2 regions of the Priestia megaterium genome follow, and region 2 is predicted to be linked to the other one. Evidence: a T-box and tRNA genes for the amino acid it is inferred to sense, from the RefSeq annotation. Region 2 holds a T-box; the other holds one or more tRNA genes.
The links. The T-box of region 2 lies ahead of trpS (tryptophan--tRNA ligase). A T-box ahead of a tRNA ligase gene usually reads a tRNA of that ligase, here a tRNA-Trp.

Region 1 (8,671 bases), 1.5 Mb from region 2:
GATATGAATGTGAAAAGTATCACAATATCAGAAAATAACCGACCAGAATTCATGCCAACGTACGAAAATATTACGTTAAAAGTAGTATATGAAGAAGAAACGAGACGAATTGTAGGTGCACAGGTTATTTCTAAAATTGATGCTACTCAAGCAATTAATACATTGTCCGTATGCGTACAGCAGGAAATGACGATCGATGAGCTTGGCTTTATGGACTTTTTCTTTCAACCCCACTTTAATAAGCCTTGGCATTTCTTAAACCAAGCAGGGCTTCAAGCGCTTCAAGCATAAAAAAAGAGGCTGGGACAAAAGTAGTTGAGTCCAAGTAAAAAACGAACCATTCATCAACCTGTTCGATGAGTGGTTCGCTTTTTTTGTGATGGTGTACATCGTTTTATTTGTTTCGTTCCTTCTAGCAATTGATTGGAGGGCAAGGCGAAGACTCCTGCGGGAAAAGCGGAACAGGTGAGACCCCGCAGGAGCGAAAGCGACGAGGAGGCTCAGCGGCCGCCTGCGGAAAGCGAAGCCTTGCACGGAAATCAATTGCCGTGTCATAAGCAGTCCAGAGCTCATGTATCTCATTTGTTCGTCTTTCGATTGGATTTATTTCGTTATGTCTCAACCTTTTTTTATGTGGATTTTATTATCTTTTTTATTTTTATTTTAGCTGGTTTAAAACGAATCCATCCTATGATAAGAAGAATAAAAGGATATAAAGCTCCCATCAAAAAACTATAGGGAATCCACGTTTCGGCTAACCATGTTTTTTGATAGGTAATGGTTGGGTACACAATAATGGAAAAAGTCGTAACAATTAATCCCATCGGTAACGTTAGAAATCGAGTTTCATTGATGTTAAAAATATGACAAAGTCCAGCGATGGAAGCATGAAAATAAAGAGAAACTTTAAAGAAAAGAGTAAGAAACCATATAATGGCAATAATTACCTCGATTCCTTGCAAAAAATTTCCCACCTCAATTCGCTTAGCCATTTCATATACGGGAAACATGGTAGTTGAAGAATGATAAGAACCAATAACGATTATACAAGAAAAAATAACAATTACCATAATAAATCCACCTAGCAGGCTGCCGCTCATTAAAGCTTTAGCTCCTTTTTCAGGTTTTCTTAAATGAAGGGGGAAAATCATCATCAAAGGAGCAAAAGTAAAATAAGTAATGCTAAGAAAGATAAGAACCGAATGAGTCAGCGGCTTTAAGTGAATGTCCATTAAAGGCATAAGATTTTCAAGTTTCATTTGAGGAGTTAGTGAAAAAATAAAAATCCCGAGAAGGCCAACAAACCACGGGAAAAAGATTTCACAGCAGCGTGCAATTGTTTCTAGCCCGAGTCTTGCCCCGAAAACAACCACAAGCATAAAAATAATGTGAATAGCAAGCAGCGGCGTTTCCATCATAATATGGGTATTTAAAAAACTTCCGACGTAGTATACAATGCGGCTGCACGTTATGACAGTAGATAGGACAAATAAACAAGATACACCTTTTCCTAGATATTTTCCAAATACTACATCATTGATTTCTACCAGATTTTTATCTTTAAATAAAAGTCCGAGAGCTATATATACTTTCACTAATACAAATCCGCATGCTACTCCAAGGATAGCCGGAATCCAAGCGGTTTGCTTAGAATCAACAGTCATAGCCGCTGGAGCAATAACAATTGTGCTTCCAATTGTATAAAGCATGACGAGCATGCGAAATTGAATCGTTGAAATTTTAACTACAGGTTTCACGGTATTCACTTCCTCGTCTTACGTATTAAGATAATAAATGAAGTAAAAATATGCTGATTGGTCTAAAGATAGCAGCTGATAAATCAGAAGGATTTGGAACATACAAACCCAGTGCTTTACAGATGCTTACGGACGTTCCAATTACAAGAACTGTGTAGAATAGCCATAATTCTTTCTTCGCTTTTTTTTGCCGTAAGTTAGGTACTTCAAACCAAATGACGAGCGTGCAAACAATAAGTAACCCGAATACCCCTAGCATAGACTAGCTCCTATACATGAATAATTAATGTTATATTTTCCAGAAAAATAACTACTTATACTGAAGGTGCATTCTCTATTAAAGGTTTTTGATTTTTTAGTCGCTGTTAGAAGAATGCTGCTTTTTGTTTTGAATAAATCCTGCAATTAAAAGGAAAAGCGGATATAAGATGCCTACAAGTAAGCTGTAGGGAATCCACGTTTTTGTATCCCAATCTTTTTGATAAGAAACGCTTGGATACACAATAAGGGAAAGTGTAATCATGATGAGTGCGACTGGAAAAGAAAATAGCTTGTAGTCCTTTATATGAAATACATTGGCAAACCCCAAAAGAGTAGCGTAAAAGTAAATGCAAAGCTTAAAAAAGAGAGTAATAAACCACAAAATAGCAATGACTACTTCAATTCCTTGAAGAAAGTTTCCTACATCAATTCTTCTTCCTAATTCATAGCTTGGAAACATGGTGATTTGGGAGTAATAAGGACCAAGCACTAAAATTCCGAGTAAGATTAACGTAACCATCACTAGTCCACCGGCTATATTCCCTATATAAAAAGATTGAGTGGACTTTTTTGTGTCTGGTGTATGGGAAGGGAAAATCATAAGCAGAATCGTATAAGTCAAAGAACTCATGCTTAAAAACGTTAAAACAGCCCGAATAAAAGCTTTTGGATGTATTTCGAACACAGGCTGAATATGCTCTATTTTAATTTGCGGAATCATAGACAAAATCAGAAGTCCGAACAATCCGACAAACCAAGGGAATAAAATCTCGGCACTTCGTGCAATAACTTCTATTCCTAGGCGTACTCCTACGATAACCACACTCATAAACGCAATGTGGATGGCTGTAAGCGGCGTGTAGGGAAGAATTTGTGTAGTGAGAAAATTCCCTACATAGTAAAGAACTTGACTGCTGATAAACAAATTGGATAATACAAAAACAGCAGAAACAATCTTTCCAAACAGTTTACCTAAAATTTTTTCGTTCATTTCCATCAGCGTAAGCGTTGGAAACATTTTTCCTAGTGAGGTAAAAAGCAAAACTAAGCCAATTCCTGATGCTACACCGAAAAGTGCTGCAATCCAGGCGTCTTGATGAGCATCAGCCGTAATAGCAGCAGGCACAACAATAATTGTGCTTCCGATGCTATATAAAGTTACTAGCTTGCGAAATTGCGCAGCCGAAATATTGATTTCATTAAGCAAAATGAGCACATCCTTTTGCCATATACACGAATTAAGTGATCCAACGGAATAATAAGTGACTTAAAGGCTGAAACATTGCTTCTACCCAATCAGAAGGGTTCGGTAGAGGCAGCCGAAAGATTTTTGCAAGAGCGATCATGATACTGATTGTCATGAATACAATAAAAATTTTCCGTTCTTTTTTATGAGAGTGTTGAGGTAATCTTTTTATTTCCATCCATATAATCCCTGCACAAATGATCAAAAAGGAAAGAAACAAGTGCATGCAGTCAACCCCAATATATTTTGACGTTCAAATAGGCTATTCGTATGATGTCCGCTAAAGAAAGTGATTATACATTTATGTAAAATATAGAAAGTATTTCAAGGGATAAAAGATATCATTGGACGCTCTTAAATAATAAAGGAATTTGTTATGCGGAATATTTACGCAGCTTCAACCTATCGAAACGTCGTATGAATAAGTGGAAAAATGCCACACTATAGAGTGAACAAATGGAAAGGAGCACTATGATGAAAAAATTCCCATATAACAAAGATAAACAACAATCATTTCAAGCAGCACAGCAGGGGCATAAAGAAGCAGTAGATGCATATGAACAGGCAAATGAAGCTAAAAATGATGCATCGTATGGACATGAAGCGAAGCAAGCGATAGGTGAAGTGAACGAAGCCTCTCAGCAAATCGAAAATGCGCTTGAAAATGCTTCTGAAACACAGCGTCAGCGTTTAACTGAGTTTCAGCAAGACATAAAAGATATGGAAAACGACCTTAATCAATAAAAGAGTAGCTGTTTTACTTAGACTTACAGCAGGTTCACAATAGAGTATAAATTGCAAAAGCAGAAGATAATGAACTTCTGCTTTTTTTTATTGGCAGAGTGAATGTAGGTTTCGTGTATATAATGGCTTTTAGCAGTTGTTTGGAGGGCAAGGCGAAGGCTCCTATAGGGAAAACAGAATAGGTGAGACCCTGCAGGAGCGGAAGCGAAGGCTTGCACGGAAATCAACAGTAGTGTAACAAATAATCCATCGTTCCATTCTTATTTTAAAAGGTATAGAAGTTAAAAAAGTAAGAATCCTAATAAAAACAGAACGATAAGAATGGAAAGGGATTGTGACAGGAAACATGCTAATAAATATACTAATAATGATTGTCGTATTGTACTTCATATATGTATTCGTAACTGCAGTGGTACTGTTTTATGTCCCTTTGCACAAGGGAAAAGACTTAAAAGTAATGAATACTGAGAATTTTTACGGAAAGAAAGAATCCACAGACCGTGTTATGCTTTTGGAAAACGGTTATTTTTCAGGGCTTGTTCGGATGCAGATGATTCAAGAAGCGAGGCATACAATCGATATTGCGTACTTTTCCATCGGCAAAGGTCGTTCGTCGGATTTACTTATGGGTGCTTTATTCGAAGCTGCGGACCGAGGTATACGTATTCGAGTGCTGTTAGACGGGATCTCTCATGGGCTAAAAGGCAAGAGAAAAAATGTTCTTTATGCTCTAGCTTTCCACAATAATATTGAATTAAAGTACTATGAGCCCTTTACTATTCTTAAACCTTGGACATGGCATAACCGTCTTCACGATAAAATAATAGTAGTCGATGGCCAATTAGGTATTAGTGGAGGACGAAATATCGGAGATAAATACTTGGCCAGTCAACCGGATAAAAATTTTGTCTATGACCGTGATGTGCTGATTTATAATACAAAGCAAGAAAGTAATAGTGTCATTCTCTCAATGGAGAAGTATGTAGAGAAATTATGGAACCACCCGTATACGCGCAAAGCTTTTCCAAAGCTTAAGAAAACTAAACAATTTCGTGGCCTTTCAGGAAAGAAATTGTTAATAGATCAATACGAAGAGGCCAAAAAAGCAAACGAACCCTTTGTCCATCCTTATATTGTATGGAGAGAATCAACGATGCCTACAAGAAAGGTTTCTTTTATTGCAAATCCTATTCAAAGAATGAATAAAAGCCCTTTTATATGGAAAACGTTTATTAAGCTTTCTGAGCAAGCTGAAAAATCCATTGTCGTTCAAAGTCCTTATATTGTACCAACAAAAGAGATGGAACAGTATATAGATAAGTCAGTAAAATCTAAAGTGCAAAGAATTATTTTAACGAATTCTATTACGTCCACTCCGAATGCTATGGCTTTTTCTGCATACTTAGGAGTGAAAAACCGCGTCATAAAAGCGGCTTCAAAGCTTTATGAATATCAACAGCCTTATTCCATTCACGGGAAATCCGTTGTTTACGACCAGCGTTTGAGCGCAGTTGGTTCTTTTAACTTAGATTCACGTTCTGTATTTTTAAATACTGAATCTATGGTTATGATAGATAGTGAAGAATTTGCAGCCGAGCTAACAGGGGCTATTGAAACTAAAATTTCTCACAGTACGCTTGTGGGAAATGAGGGGGAACCTGTGGGTTTTAATACGGATTCTCAAAAAAACGTGCCTCCTGTAAAATCTGCACTCCTCCATATTCTTTCAGTCTTCACGCGATTTTGGAGACATTTTGTATAGTTCTGCACTTTTCCTGAAAAAGTGCTTTTGCAGAAAGCTTATAAAAATAAATGGTAGAGGATAAAAGGTGCTGCAACTGGTGGTGGGAAGTGTGAAAAGCTGTGATATGCCTCACAGTTTTTTTGAAGTCGCCAGTACTAGTCATGATTCATAAAAAGACCTATTGACGAAATTCCATATATGTTTTATTATAATATAGCGTCGTCAATAAACGAGGTTCTTTTGAAGAAATCATTTCTAGGGGCATAGTTTAAAGGTAGAACTACGGTCTCCAAAACCGTCAGTGTGGGTTCGATTCCTACTGCCCCTGCCATTTTGGAGTTATTTTTCAATTCACACGCGGGTGTGGCGGAATTGGCAGACGCGCTAGACTTAGGATCTAGTGTCTTATGACGTGGGGGTTCAAGTCCCTTCACCCGCATCTTTACTTTTATATATTGCGCGGAAGTAGTTCAGTGGTAGAACACCACCTTGCCAAGGTGGGGGTCGCGAGTTCGAACCTCGTCTTCCGCTTCTTTTCAAAAGCAGTTTGCATGTGCAAACTGCTTTTTTTGTTGTAGAAATAAAGATTTTTACTATGCTGTTTTTAATTAGAAATAGTTTATTCAATCAGTGCTGCTTATACGTATTGCTTTCATGAATATACACATATTATTGGGGTTACATTAAAAGCTAATGAACGATACGTGAAGACGTCTAATATGGTTTTTAAGATAGGGGAGAGTCCTATGGAATCTAGTTGGTTTTCAATTATACCGTTTTTAATTGTTATTCCAATAGCTATTTTCACCAAACAAGTGCTGCCAGGGTTGTTTTTAGGCTTATTAGTAGGCGCTTATTTGATTGATCATTCGATTGTCGGAGGTGTTGAAAAGTTACTTCACTACGTTGTACAAGCTCTTAGAAATAAAAGTAATATAGAAATCGTTGTCTTTTTATACGCGTTTTCAGGGCTTATCGGAATGATTAAGATGGCTGGAGGAGTTAAAGGTTTTGTGGAAACAGCTGCAGAAAGAATTGATACAAGAAAAAAAGCTCTTATTTTAACCTATGTTTCAACCATTGGAACATTCAGTGCTCCCACCTTTCGTTTTGTGACGATCGCGCCCATTATGAGAGCGCTGCTGAAAAAAGTGAAAATGACGACAGCAGAGCTAGGGTTTGTTATTGAAACAACTGCTACTCCTGTTATCGTCTTAATTCCCGTGGCAACGGCATTTGTGGGATATATGGTCTCAATCATTCAAATGGCAATTGATCATCAAGGCATAAAACAAGACGCTTATTCTTTGTTTATTCAAAGCATTCCTTATAATTTCTTTTCGATTGTGATTATTTTAGTAGGGATTTATTTCAGCTTTTTTCATCATTCAACGTCTACGGCTCCTATGAAGCTCGAGGAAGAAGACGAAAAAGATTGGCATGATTGTCATCCTTGCGTATCGAAGGATTTGCCTTCTAAGCCTTGGAATTTGTTAGTACCTTTACTTGTTGTGATTTCACTTACCTTACTTTTAACATGGTGGAGTGGACATCGTAAGAGTCACACCTTTTTTGAAGCATTTATTAAAGCAGACGTGTTAGAAGCGATGGTAGTAGCTTTAATTATGACTACGTTAATTACCCTCATTTTTTTCTTGTTTCAGCGCTTTACATTACAGAATTTGCTTAATGGTTTTATCACAGGAGGCAATGACTTGATGTCCGTTATTTTGTTGTTATCGGTAGTATGGGGATTATCCGCTGTGACAGAAGACTTAGGTTTTTCAAATTTCGTGACGGCACATTCTAAGTGGATTCCTCAAATGTTTGTCACTCCGTTCATGTTTATCTTTGGAGCCGCTATTTCTTACTTTATCGGATCTGCTTGGGGAACGTGGGGGATTTTAATGCCGCTTGGCGTATCGCTTGCAAGTTCTGCAGATCTTTCTTTGCCGTTAATTATCGGTGCGGTGTTTGCGAGCGGTTCCTTTGGAGCGTTTTCTTCACCTTTAAGCGATGATACGAATACCATCGCCAAAATATTAGATTTATCTGTTATTGAATATGCCAAATATAAATTAAAGCCAGCTTTAATTGCAGCGGGAATAACAGTTGCTTTCTATCTTGTTGTATCTTTCTTATTTTGAATGAGAAAAATAGCCGTCTAGTATCAATTTTTCATTTTTTTTAATTTAAAGTATGCATACAGTCCTAATGACAGGCACACTAGGATGATACAAGTAAGCGGAAATAAGATGGTATTAACAAAATGATCATAAAACCATATATACACGCACATCACCTCAATAATTTTAACGCCATTTTTTTATTTAGTAGAGATACACTATCTGTGCTGCTTCTTCCTATTCTTCAAAAAGGCGATAATCAGAAGCAGTAGGGGTACGATAGAAAATAGCGGCATATGCAAAAGAAATCTCGCTACGTGTAGTCCTTCATAAAGGTGTTCTTGAAAATTACTAGCGATTGTAATCGACAAAAATAACACAATGATGCCTAAAGGATACGCTAGACGTGAAGGAGATTTAATTTTAAATAAAGTAGCTGTACCTATTATAGAAGCATAAAACAAGATGCTAACTTTGAAATAAATCCCAATCACCATAGCGAACATAAAAAATACATCTAGACGCTCTAAAAAATCAGCTACTTGGATCGTTTGGACAGTACTAAGAAGAGGGAACTGTGATCTTGTCGTCAGATCAACTCCAAGCACGCTAATGTTAATGATCATCGTAATAATTAGATTAATTCCGCTTAATCCCGTTGCGCATAGCATGGTGACACTTGCTTTTTTGGGATTGCTCAAATAAGGAAGAAGCATGGTAAATACAATAGCCTCTGTGAAAGGAAAATACAGCGTTTCGGTTAAAGCAATTTTTGCAACAGGGAGCACTCCTT
Region 2 (8,671 bases):
CTGGCTGTGGAAAATCCACGGCAGGAAGGACGATTCTAAGACTGTTGGAACCAACTAGCGGAAAAATTATTTTCGATGGTAAAGATATCACAGAAGCAAGAGGAACTTCTCTCCGTAAAATTAGACAAGATTTCCAAATGGTTTTTCAAGATCCCTATGCTTCCCTCAATCCAATGCAAATGGTTGGAGATGTTATTTCTGAACCAATTCGGAATTTTACAGGAAAATCAACCAATCAATTAAAATCAGAAGTTATGAATCTACTTACAAAAGTAGGGTTACCGGAAGATGCATACTATAAATATCCTCACGAATTTTCCGGTGGGCAGCGTCAGCGTATTGGAATTGCACGTGCACTTGCACTTCGTCCAAAACTTATTATTGCTGATGAACCGGTGTCGGCACTTGACGTTTCTGTCCAATCACAAGTTTTAAACCTTCTTAAAGAACTTCAACAAGAATTCGACCTAACCTTTTTATTTATTGCCCATGATTTGAGTGTTGTTAAACATATGAGTGACCGTATCGGTGTTATGTACCTAGGCGGTTTAGTAGAAATTGCTGATAAGAAAAGCCTATACGCAGAGCCATTGCACCCTTATACGCAAGCGCTTGTATCGGCTATACCTGAACCAGATCCACGAAAGAAAAAACAGCGCATTATTTTACAGGGAGATGTGCCAAGTCCAATTGATCCGCCAAAAGGCTGTGCGTTTCATCCTCGCTGTATACATGCCATGGCAGAGTGCAGCCAAACGAAACCTGCCTTAAAGGAGGTGAGACCTGGCCATCAAGTAGCTTGCCATTTATATAACTCGTAAAAGCTACATACGAACAGATTATTAGTTAAATAGGGGGAACGTCATGATGAAAAAGAAATCGTTTTTATCACTTGTTTCCATTTTGCTTGTGCTATCGCTTTTTCTAGCGGCATGCAGCGGTGGAAGCAGTTCTTCATCTTCTAGTAATAAAGAAGGCGGAGAAGCAAAAACTGAAGGTGCAAAAACAGACAAGCCAAAAGATGGCGGAACGATTACGTATGGGATTGACGGAGCGCCGGAAGGGCTTTTTGAGTACGCATTGTATGGTAGTGCGTATGATAGCCAAATCTTAGAATTTATCAATGAAGGTCTTTTTACTTATGATAAGAAATTAAAAATTAAATCTGACTTAGCTACTTGGGACGTGAGTGGTGATAAACTAACTTACACGTTTAAATTAAAAAAGGGGATTAAGTGGCATAACGGAGATCCATTAACTGCAGATGATTTTAAATATACGTATGAAACGATTGCTGATAAAGACTATACAGGTCCACGCTATGTAAACGTTGAGCATATTAAAGGCGCTCAAGAATATCATGACGGCAAAGCGGATTCTATTTCCGGAGTTGAAGTGGTAGATCCGCAAACATTTAAAGTAACGTTTAAAGAAGTTCGTGTAAATAACTTAGACAATCTATGGCCGTATCCAATGCCGAAAAAGTACTATGAAGGAATTGCTGTAAAAGATCTTGCAGAGTCCAAACAAGTTCGTAAAGAGCCTATTGGTGTTGGACCATTTAAAGTGAAAAAAGTGGTAGCAAGTGAATATGTTCAGATGGAACGCAATGATGACTATTGGAAAGGTAAGCCTCATCTTGATGGCGTTGTTGTAAAAGTACTGGATCCATCTGTTTCCGCCGGAGCATTGAAAAAAGGCGATGTCGACATTATGGATGTTCGCCCAGCTGATTTAGGGCAAGTTGAAAAAGCAGAAAACTTAGACTTTTTGGAAGGGAAATCAACTAGTTATTCGTATATTGGTCTACGATTTGGACATCGTGATAAAAACGCTGGTAAAAACGTAGATGATTATGATAAGTTCAAAGATCTAAAACTTCGTCAAGCATTGCTTTACGCAATAGATAGAAAAGCAATGGTAAAAGCATTTATGAACGACAAAGCGGTTGTTTCTAACACAGTTATTCCCTCTGTATTCTGGATTGCTGCTGACCAAAAAGATTTAACAAAGTACAAGTATAGTCCAGAAAAAGCTAAGAAATTGTTAGCTGAAGCTGGTTATAAAGATAAGAATAATGACGGTTTTGTAGAAGATCCAAACGGAAAACCATTTACGATCTCATTTGGTCACTATGCTGGTCCAGCCAACTTCGAGGGTCGTGCGAAGGCTATTATGCAAGCATGGAATGATATTGGTATTAAAACAAAATTAGCAACGGGTTCACTTGTTGAATTTAACTTGTACAATGAAATGAAAGATAACGACGATAAGGCGTTAGAAGCGTTCTTCGGTTCTTGGGACACTGGTTCAGATCCAGATCCTACAGGATTATGGAGCTCTAATGCTGAATGGAACTATGGCCGTTGGGTAAATAAGGAATCTGATGAAATGCTTAAAGACGGTTTGAGTGAAAAATCATTTGATGATAAACACCGTAAAGATGTATATGTAAAATGGCAAAAATTCTTTAACGAGCAGCTGCCAGCACTTCCTTTATGGGAAAATATCAATATTTATGCTGTGAATAAGCGTGTGAAAAACGTAACTCTAGATCCATCAACGGTAGTTGTAGATCCGGAGAAATGGTCTGTAACGGAATAAGTATTTTATATGTAAAGGAGAGTCAACGATGCTGCAATACTCACTAAGACGTATTTTAGGGATGATTCCAATGTTGATTCTGATCTCCTTTGTTGTGTTTTCCCTGGCAAAAATGATGCCAGGGGACCCTTTTGGGGGAGAAATCAACCCCAGTAATACAGATCCAAAATACATTGAGGAAATGCGTGATAAGCTAGGATATAACGATCCTATCTACGTTCAATATTGGAACTGGGTAAAGGGAGTGGCACAAGGAGATTTAGGAAAGTCAACAACTCATAAGTTACCGACATTAGATATTATTTTAGAGCGTATGCCTAATACGATCTTTTTAGCTTTGACTTCGCTTTTGATTACGTATGTGTTTGCATTTATTTTAGGTATGTATGCAGGAAGAAAACCGTATACCTTAGCAGATAACTTTATTGCAGGATATAATTACTTTGCATTAGCGGTTCCATCGTTTATCGCAGGGATCGTAGGCATTTATTTATTTTCCTTTCAGTTAGGCTGGTTTCCGTTTAGCGGTTCTGTTGAAGTAGGATTAAAAGAGGGATCATGGGAATTTATTCAAAGTAGAATTCATCACGTTATATTACCTGCACTGATTCTTGGCTTGATGTCGACCGCGCAGTATACCCAATTTTTGCGTAATGATATTATTGAAAACAGTCGCAAAGATTTTGTGCGCACAGCCAGAGCAAAAGGAACAAAAGAATCTAAAATTTATAATGTTCATATCTTACGCAACTCAATGATTCCGCTTATTACGTTTTTAGGGTTTGATCTTGTAACAATCATTAGCGGTTCTATCATTACAGAGACAATCTTTACGTATCCAGGAATCGGAAAGTTGTTTGTTGACTCTGTAGCAACTCGTGACTACTCAGTTATGATGTCGCTTACAATGCTGTTTTCAATTTTAACATTGGTTGGGAATCTGGTTGCTGATTTGTTATACGGCGTAGCAGATCCGCGTATTCGTTTGGATTAGGAGGAGAAAGTATGGAAATTGTAACGAAAAAAGATGTACAGCCAGAAGTGAATATGAAAGCTCCTAAAAACCTTTCTCCATGGGCGATTGCGCGAAAGAAGTTTGTAAAAAATAAACTAGCCATGATAAGTTTAGCTTTCATGATTGTGATTACGCTTCTTGCCATTTTTGCACCGCTGCTTACAAAAGCAGATATTACACGTATCGACTATATGGCGATGAATGCAGCGCCTTCCAGTGAGCATTGGTTTGGAACGGATACAAATGGTCGAGACGTATTTGCACGTACATTGTATGGAGGAAGAACTTCGTTACTGATTGGAGTTGCTTGTACAACACTCGTTATTTTAATCGGAACTCTTATTGGTTCGATTGCGGGTTATTACGGAGGCAAAGTGGACCAATTCTTAATGCGTTTTACAGACTTTGTCTTAAACTTTCCGCTCATTGTTTTTGTTGTAGTGTTAAATACAATTCTAATTGGAAAAATCTCAGGCGTTTGGACGCTCATCCTAGTTGTTAGCTTCCTAAGCTGGGGAAGTACGGCCCGGCTGGTGCGAAGCAAAGTCTTGGCTGAAAAAGAAAATGAATATGTGCTTTCAGCTGTTTCCATTGGGTGCAGCCCGTTTAAAATCATCTTCAAACATTTGCTGCCAAATGTGTTTTCAACGATTGTGGTTCAAGCCAGTTTGCAGATGGCCATCCTTATCGTGTTTGAGTCAGCGATTAGCTTTATCGGTTTTGGCGTGCCGGCTGATACGCCGAGCTGGGGGAATATGCTGACAGAAGCAAGGGAATCAGATGTGCTGCAGAATAAGCCTTGGATGTGGGTTCCGCCAGGTTTAGCTATTACATTTACGATCCTGGCTATCAACTTCATTGGTGAAGGATTAAAAGATGCTTTAAATCCAAAATCTCTTCGTTAAAAATCTATCACAAAAGTGTGATAGATTTTTTTAGGTTTGTCAGACCTCCTGACAAACCTATTACTATAGAAGAAACTCGGATTTTTTCTGCTTATAGGGGTGGATATAGTTCATGAAGCCTGTAGCAATCATTAGCACTGGCGTTATGTCTGAGCTTCGAAATAAGTGCATTTGCATAATAACCAAAAACGAAGGTATTTTACAATTAATTTTTAGAAAAATAACATCATTTGGAATAAAAATTCCTTTCTCTGCCTATACTGATGGATAACAAACAGATAGTAAGTGAGGGGTAAATTATGCTATATCTTCATGATGTATGGGTTAATTGGTTTGAAGGCGAAGAAAACGGTTATAATGTGTGTCATTTCCATGAGTGGAGAAAAGACGATTGTGTAGAACTGCTCGATCAAGCACCGTTATTAAAAGTAAATCCGCTTTTATTTCATTACATTGAAAATGATCTTTCCGAGCTACCTCAACAACTACTACAAGATGTCTATCAGAAAGCATACATTCGGAAAAATCATGAGCGCACGCAGGTTGAATATTGTTTTATTGTTACAGATGGAACGAATATTTTAGCAATTGATACGATGGGCTATCATATCCCAATTCGAAAAAGCCGCTTAATTCCAAGACAAGAACAGTTAGTTTATGAGATGATTGCGGATCAAGAAGAGCTAGAATATAAGTTCAGTGAAGACGAGCTAACTAAAAAAGAGCATCATATTCTTTCGCCGTCTCCTGAAACGATGAGAGGGCTAACACGTAAAGAACGTCAGCTAAAACAGCTGTTATTTATGGCACTTGATCAGCTACATACAACAAAAAATACAGCTCAAATCCGCTACTGGTACACAGAGTGGAATCCAACGAAATACGAAGACATTCAAGAGATGCCGTTTCAAGACGTATGGAATCAGCTATACGATGAAACGAAGTCAGGGTGGTCACCGAAACATAAATTATTATGCGAGCGCTTAGTAAAAGGACAACCTTTCTTTGAAAAACTTTGGGAAATTGAACAAGAGCCAAAAGTGAATTAAAAAAACGACTGCATAGCAGTCGTTTTTTTTTAACGTTTACGGCCAATTCCCATTGCGTTTCGCATTTTGCGAAGCATTTTATTAGCCGTTGCATTTGCTTTATCGGCACCTTGATCTAAAATATCATCTAACTCGCTAGAATCAACTAATTCATAATATCTTTCTTGAATTGGAGCAAGTGCTTCAGCTACTACTTTAGCTGTGTCAGCTTTAAAGTCACCATAACCTTTGCCTTCGTACATTGCTTCAATGTCTTCGATTGATTTATTTGCTAGGATTGAATAAATGCTTAATAAGTTTGAAATACCTGGCTTATTTTCTTTATCGTAGCGAACAATACCTTCTGAATCCGTTACGGCACTTTTGATTTTCTTTTCAATCGTTTTAGCGTCATCCAAGAGCGTAATAAAAGCTTTTTGGTTTGGATCGGACTTGCTCATTTTTTTCGTAGGATCTTGAAGAGACATGACGCGTGCGCCCACTTTTGGAATACGTACTTCAGGAATAGTGAAGATATCATTGTATTTTTTGTTAAAGCGCTCAGCTAAGTCACGCGTTAATTCTAAATGCTGCTTTTGATCTTCACCAACTGGCACCAAATCGGTGTTGTATAAAAGAATATCAGCTGCCATTAGTGGAGGATAAGTTAATAATCCTGCTGATACTGCTTCTTTTCCAGCGGACTTATCTTTAAACTGAGTCATACGCTCAAGTTCACCGATATACGCTACGCACTGTAACATCCATCCTGCTTCCGTGTGGGCGGGCACTTCTGATTGAATAAATAAAGTTGATTTTGCTGGATCAATTCCTACTGCTACATACAGAGCAGCAAGGCTGCGAATGTTTTTACGAAGTGCTAAACGGTCTTGAGGCGCTGTAATTGCATGCTGATCTACAATACAAAAATGACAGTTATAGTCATGTTGAAGTTCAACAAATTGCTTCATCGCTCCAATGTAGTTGCCTAAAGTGATTGTACCGCTTGGTTGAATACCTGAAAAAATTGTTTTCATCAAATCTTCCTTTCATCTGCACATATATGATGCTAGTTTACGTATACAACATAAAAAGGCCCATCCGCTCCTAGCATAAGCTAGGGGCGAATGGACCGCGTTGCCACCCTAATTAGCACACATTATTGTGAACTATCTTTATTCATGTAACGTTGAGATCAACGTTCAAGCTTTGCACTTGAAAGCTCCAAAGTCCATTCTGCAGGTTTCAATGTTTGTTCTCACCAGCCACAAACTCTCTAAAAATGAAAATTCTGCATACTACTCTTTTTCACAGCTTTAATTATATAGTTATTCATTATTATAACGCGAAAAAGCAGGAATTTAAACATCTTATCGCTAAAAAGGTTTATAAGACAATTTACTGGAATTTTTCTTCGGCAAAAAAAGACAAGAACCTTTTAATTAAAGCATTTCTTAATGAAAATTTGGTGGAGGATTTGGTAAAAATCTTTTATTTAGTATTTCTAATGCCTTTGTAATACTATTGTAATACCTATACTACAAAAAAGATTTTAGACGTCTGACAAGTAGGCACAATCCTTATAAGATAAGGTTTTTTCCCTCATGACAAAAAAATACCATTAAATAATAGTATTGCAATAAATTTTTAAAATATTTATAATAGGCGTAACAAACATATTTTTTACAAAGGTATTACAATTTCTTAATTTTTCAGAAAAAACAAAATAGCCAATGTTTTGTTTCAATTAGCGAATTTTGTAATGAATGAGTCTTCTACATATTAAGCGCATACATTGGATTTACAGCATGTAAACAATTGATGACAGTTTCATAGGGTAGAAGAATAATTTTGCAGTGAGGTCTTTAGCACTCTACTACGTGAAAAAATAACTGATTATTTTGTATTGAAAGAGGATTAAGAAATTAGTGCATATCAAAAAAATATGGTTGCCACACAAACAAAATTTAATAGGGGGTAACACGCAATGAAGAAAAGGTTGTCAATTCTTTTCAGTTTGCTGCTTGTAATGAGCTTGTTTTTAGCTGCATGTGGATTTAACAAAGAATCTGGTGGCAGTGAAAATGCTAGCAGTGATGGCGGCGACAAGAAAAAAGAGCAAGAGCTTCGCGTAAACATTAAAACTGAGCCTTTCTCACTGAACCCAGGCTTAGCTAATGATTCAACGTCATCAAACGTATTATTACAAACATTTGAAGGTTTAACTCGTATTGGTAAAGATGGAAAACCTGAAAATGCCATGGCGAAAGATGTAAAGGTCAGCGATGATCAAACTAAATATACGTTTACGATTCGCGACGATGCAAAATGGTCAAATGGTGACCCTGTAACAGCAAAAGATTTCGAATATGCATGGAAATGGGCGTTAGATCCTAAAAACGAATCTCAATATGCATATCAATTATACTATGTTAAAAATGCACAGGCTGCTAATGAAGGAAAAGGTTCATTAGATGATGTTGCCGTTAAAGCAACAGATGATAAAACGCTTGAGGTAACATTAGAAAACCCAACGCCATATTTCTTAGAATTAACAGCTTTCTATACGTACTTCCCAGTGAATACGAAAATTGCTGAATCAAATGAAAAATGGTACACAAATGCAGGCGAAAACTATACGTCAAACGGTCCTTTCAAGCTTAAAACTTGGAAACATAACGACAAAATTGAGTTAGTTCCTAATGAAAACTATTGGGATAAAGATGCTGTAAAACTTAAAAAAGTTGAAATGTACATGATCAATGATAACAACACTGAACTTTCAATGTTCAAAAACGGTGAATTAGACTGGGCGGGTATGCCTACCGGTCAATTACCAGCTGATGCACTTCCTGAATTAAAGAAAGACGGTTCATTAAACATTCAAGAGATTGCAGGTACTTACTGGTACAAGTTTAATACAGAACAAAAACCTTTAGACAATGTGAACATTCGTAAAGCATTAGCTTATGCAATTGATCGTAAAGGTATTACAGAACAAATTACAAAAGACGGTTCAGTTCCAGCGATGGCGGCTGTACCACCAACAATGTTTGAAGATAACAAAAAAGGCTACTTCAAAGACAATGATGTGAAAAAAGCAAAAGAATATTTAGAAA

Region 1: it has a tRNA-Trp gene. The T-box ahead of trpS (tryptophan--tRNA ligase) is inferred to sense a tRNA for this amino acid. The anticodon was not compared.

What each region holds. Positions count from the first base shown of each region.
Region 1 is NZ_CP023317.1:2,168,173-2,176,843, forward strand. Features, by position in the region: gene CEQ83_RS10880 (FAD-dependent oxidoreductase) at 1-291, shown strand, start outside; gene CEQ83_RS10885 (hypothetical protein) at 420-557, shown strand; gene CEQ83_RS10890 (GerAB/ArcD/ProY family transporter) at 630-1,757, opposite strand; gene CEQ83_RS10895 (hypothetical protein) at 1,783-2,016, opposite strand; gene CEQ83_RS10900 (GerAB/ArcD/ProY family transporter) at 2,113-3,234, opposite strand; gene CEQ83_RS10905 (hypothetical protein) at 3,257-3,442, opposite strand; gene CEQ83_RS10910 (hypothetical protein) at 3,739-4,008, shown strand; gene CEQ83_RS10915 (phospholipase D-like domain-containing protein) at 4,376-5,770, shown strand; tRNA gene CEQ83_RS10920 (tRNA-Trp) at 6,010-6,083, shown strand; tRNA gene CEQ83_RS10925 (tRNA-Leu) at 6,110-6,191, shown strand; tRNA gene CEQ83_RS10930 (tRNA-Gly) at 6,212-6,283, shown strand; gene CEQ83_RS10935 (Na+/H+ antiporter NhaC family protein) at 6,499-7,899, shown strand; gene CEQ83_RS10940 (GerAB/ArcD/ProY family transporter) at 8,097-8,671, opposite strand, start outside.
Region 2 is NZ_CP023317.1:671,211-679,881, forward strand. Features, by position in the region: gene CEQ83_RS03535 (ABC transporter ATP-binding protein) at 1-821, shown strand, start outside; gene opp4A (oligopeptide ABC transporter substrate-binding protein) at 865-2,604, shown strand; gene opp4B (oligopeptide ABC transporter permease) at 2,633-3,598, shown strand; gene opp4C (oligopeptide ABC transporter permease) at 3,610-4,524, shown strand; gene CEQ83_RS03555 (hypothetical protein) at 4,637-4,795, shown strand; gene CEQ83_RS03560 (YjbA family protein) at 4,824-5,573, shown strand; gene trpS (tryptophan--tRNA ligase) at 5,603-6,592, opposite strand; T-box leader at 6,669-6,873, opposite strand; gene CEQ83_RS03570 (peptide ABC transporter substrate-binding protein) at 7,540-8,671, shown strand, end outside.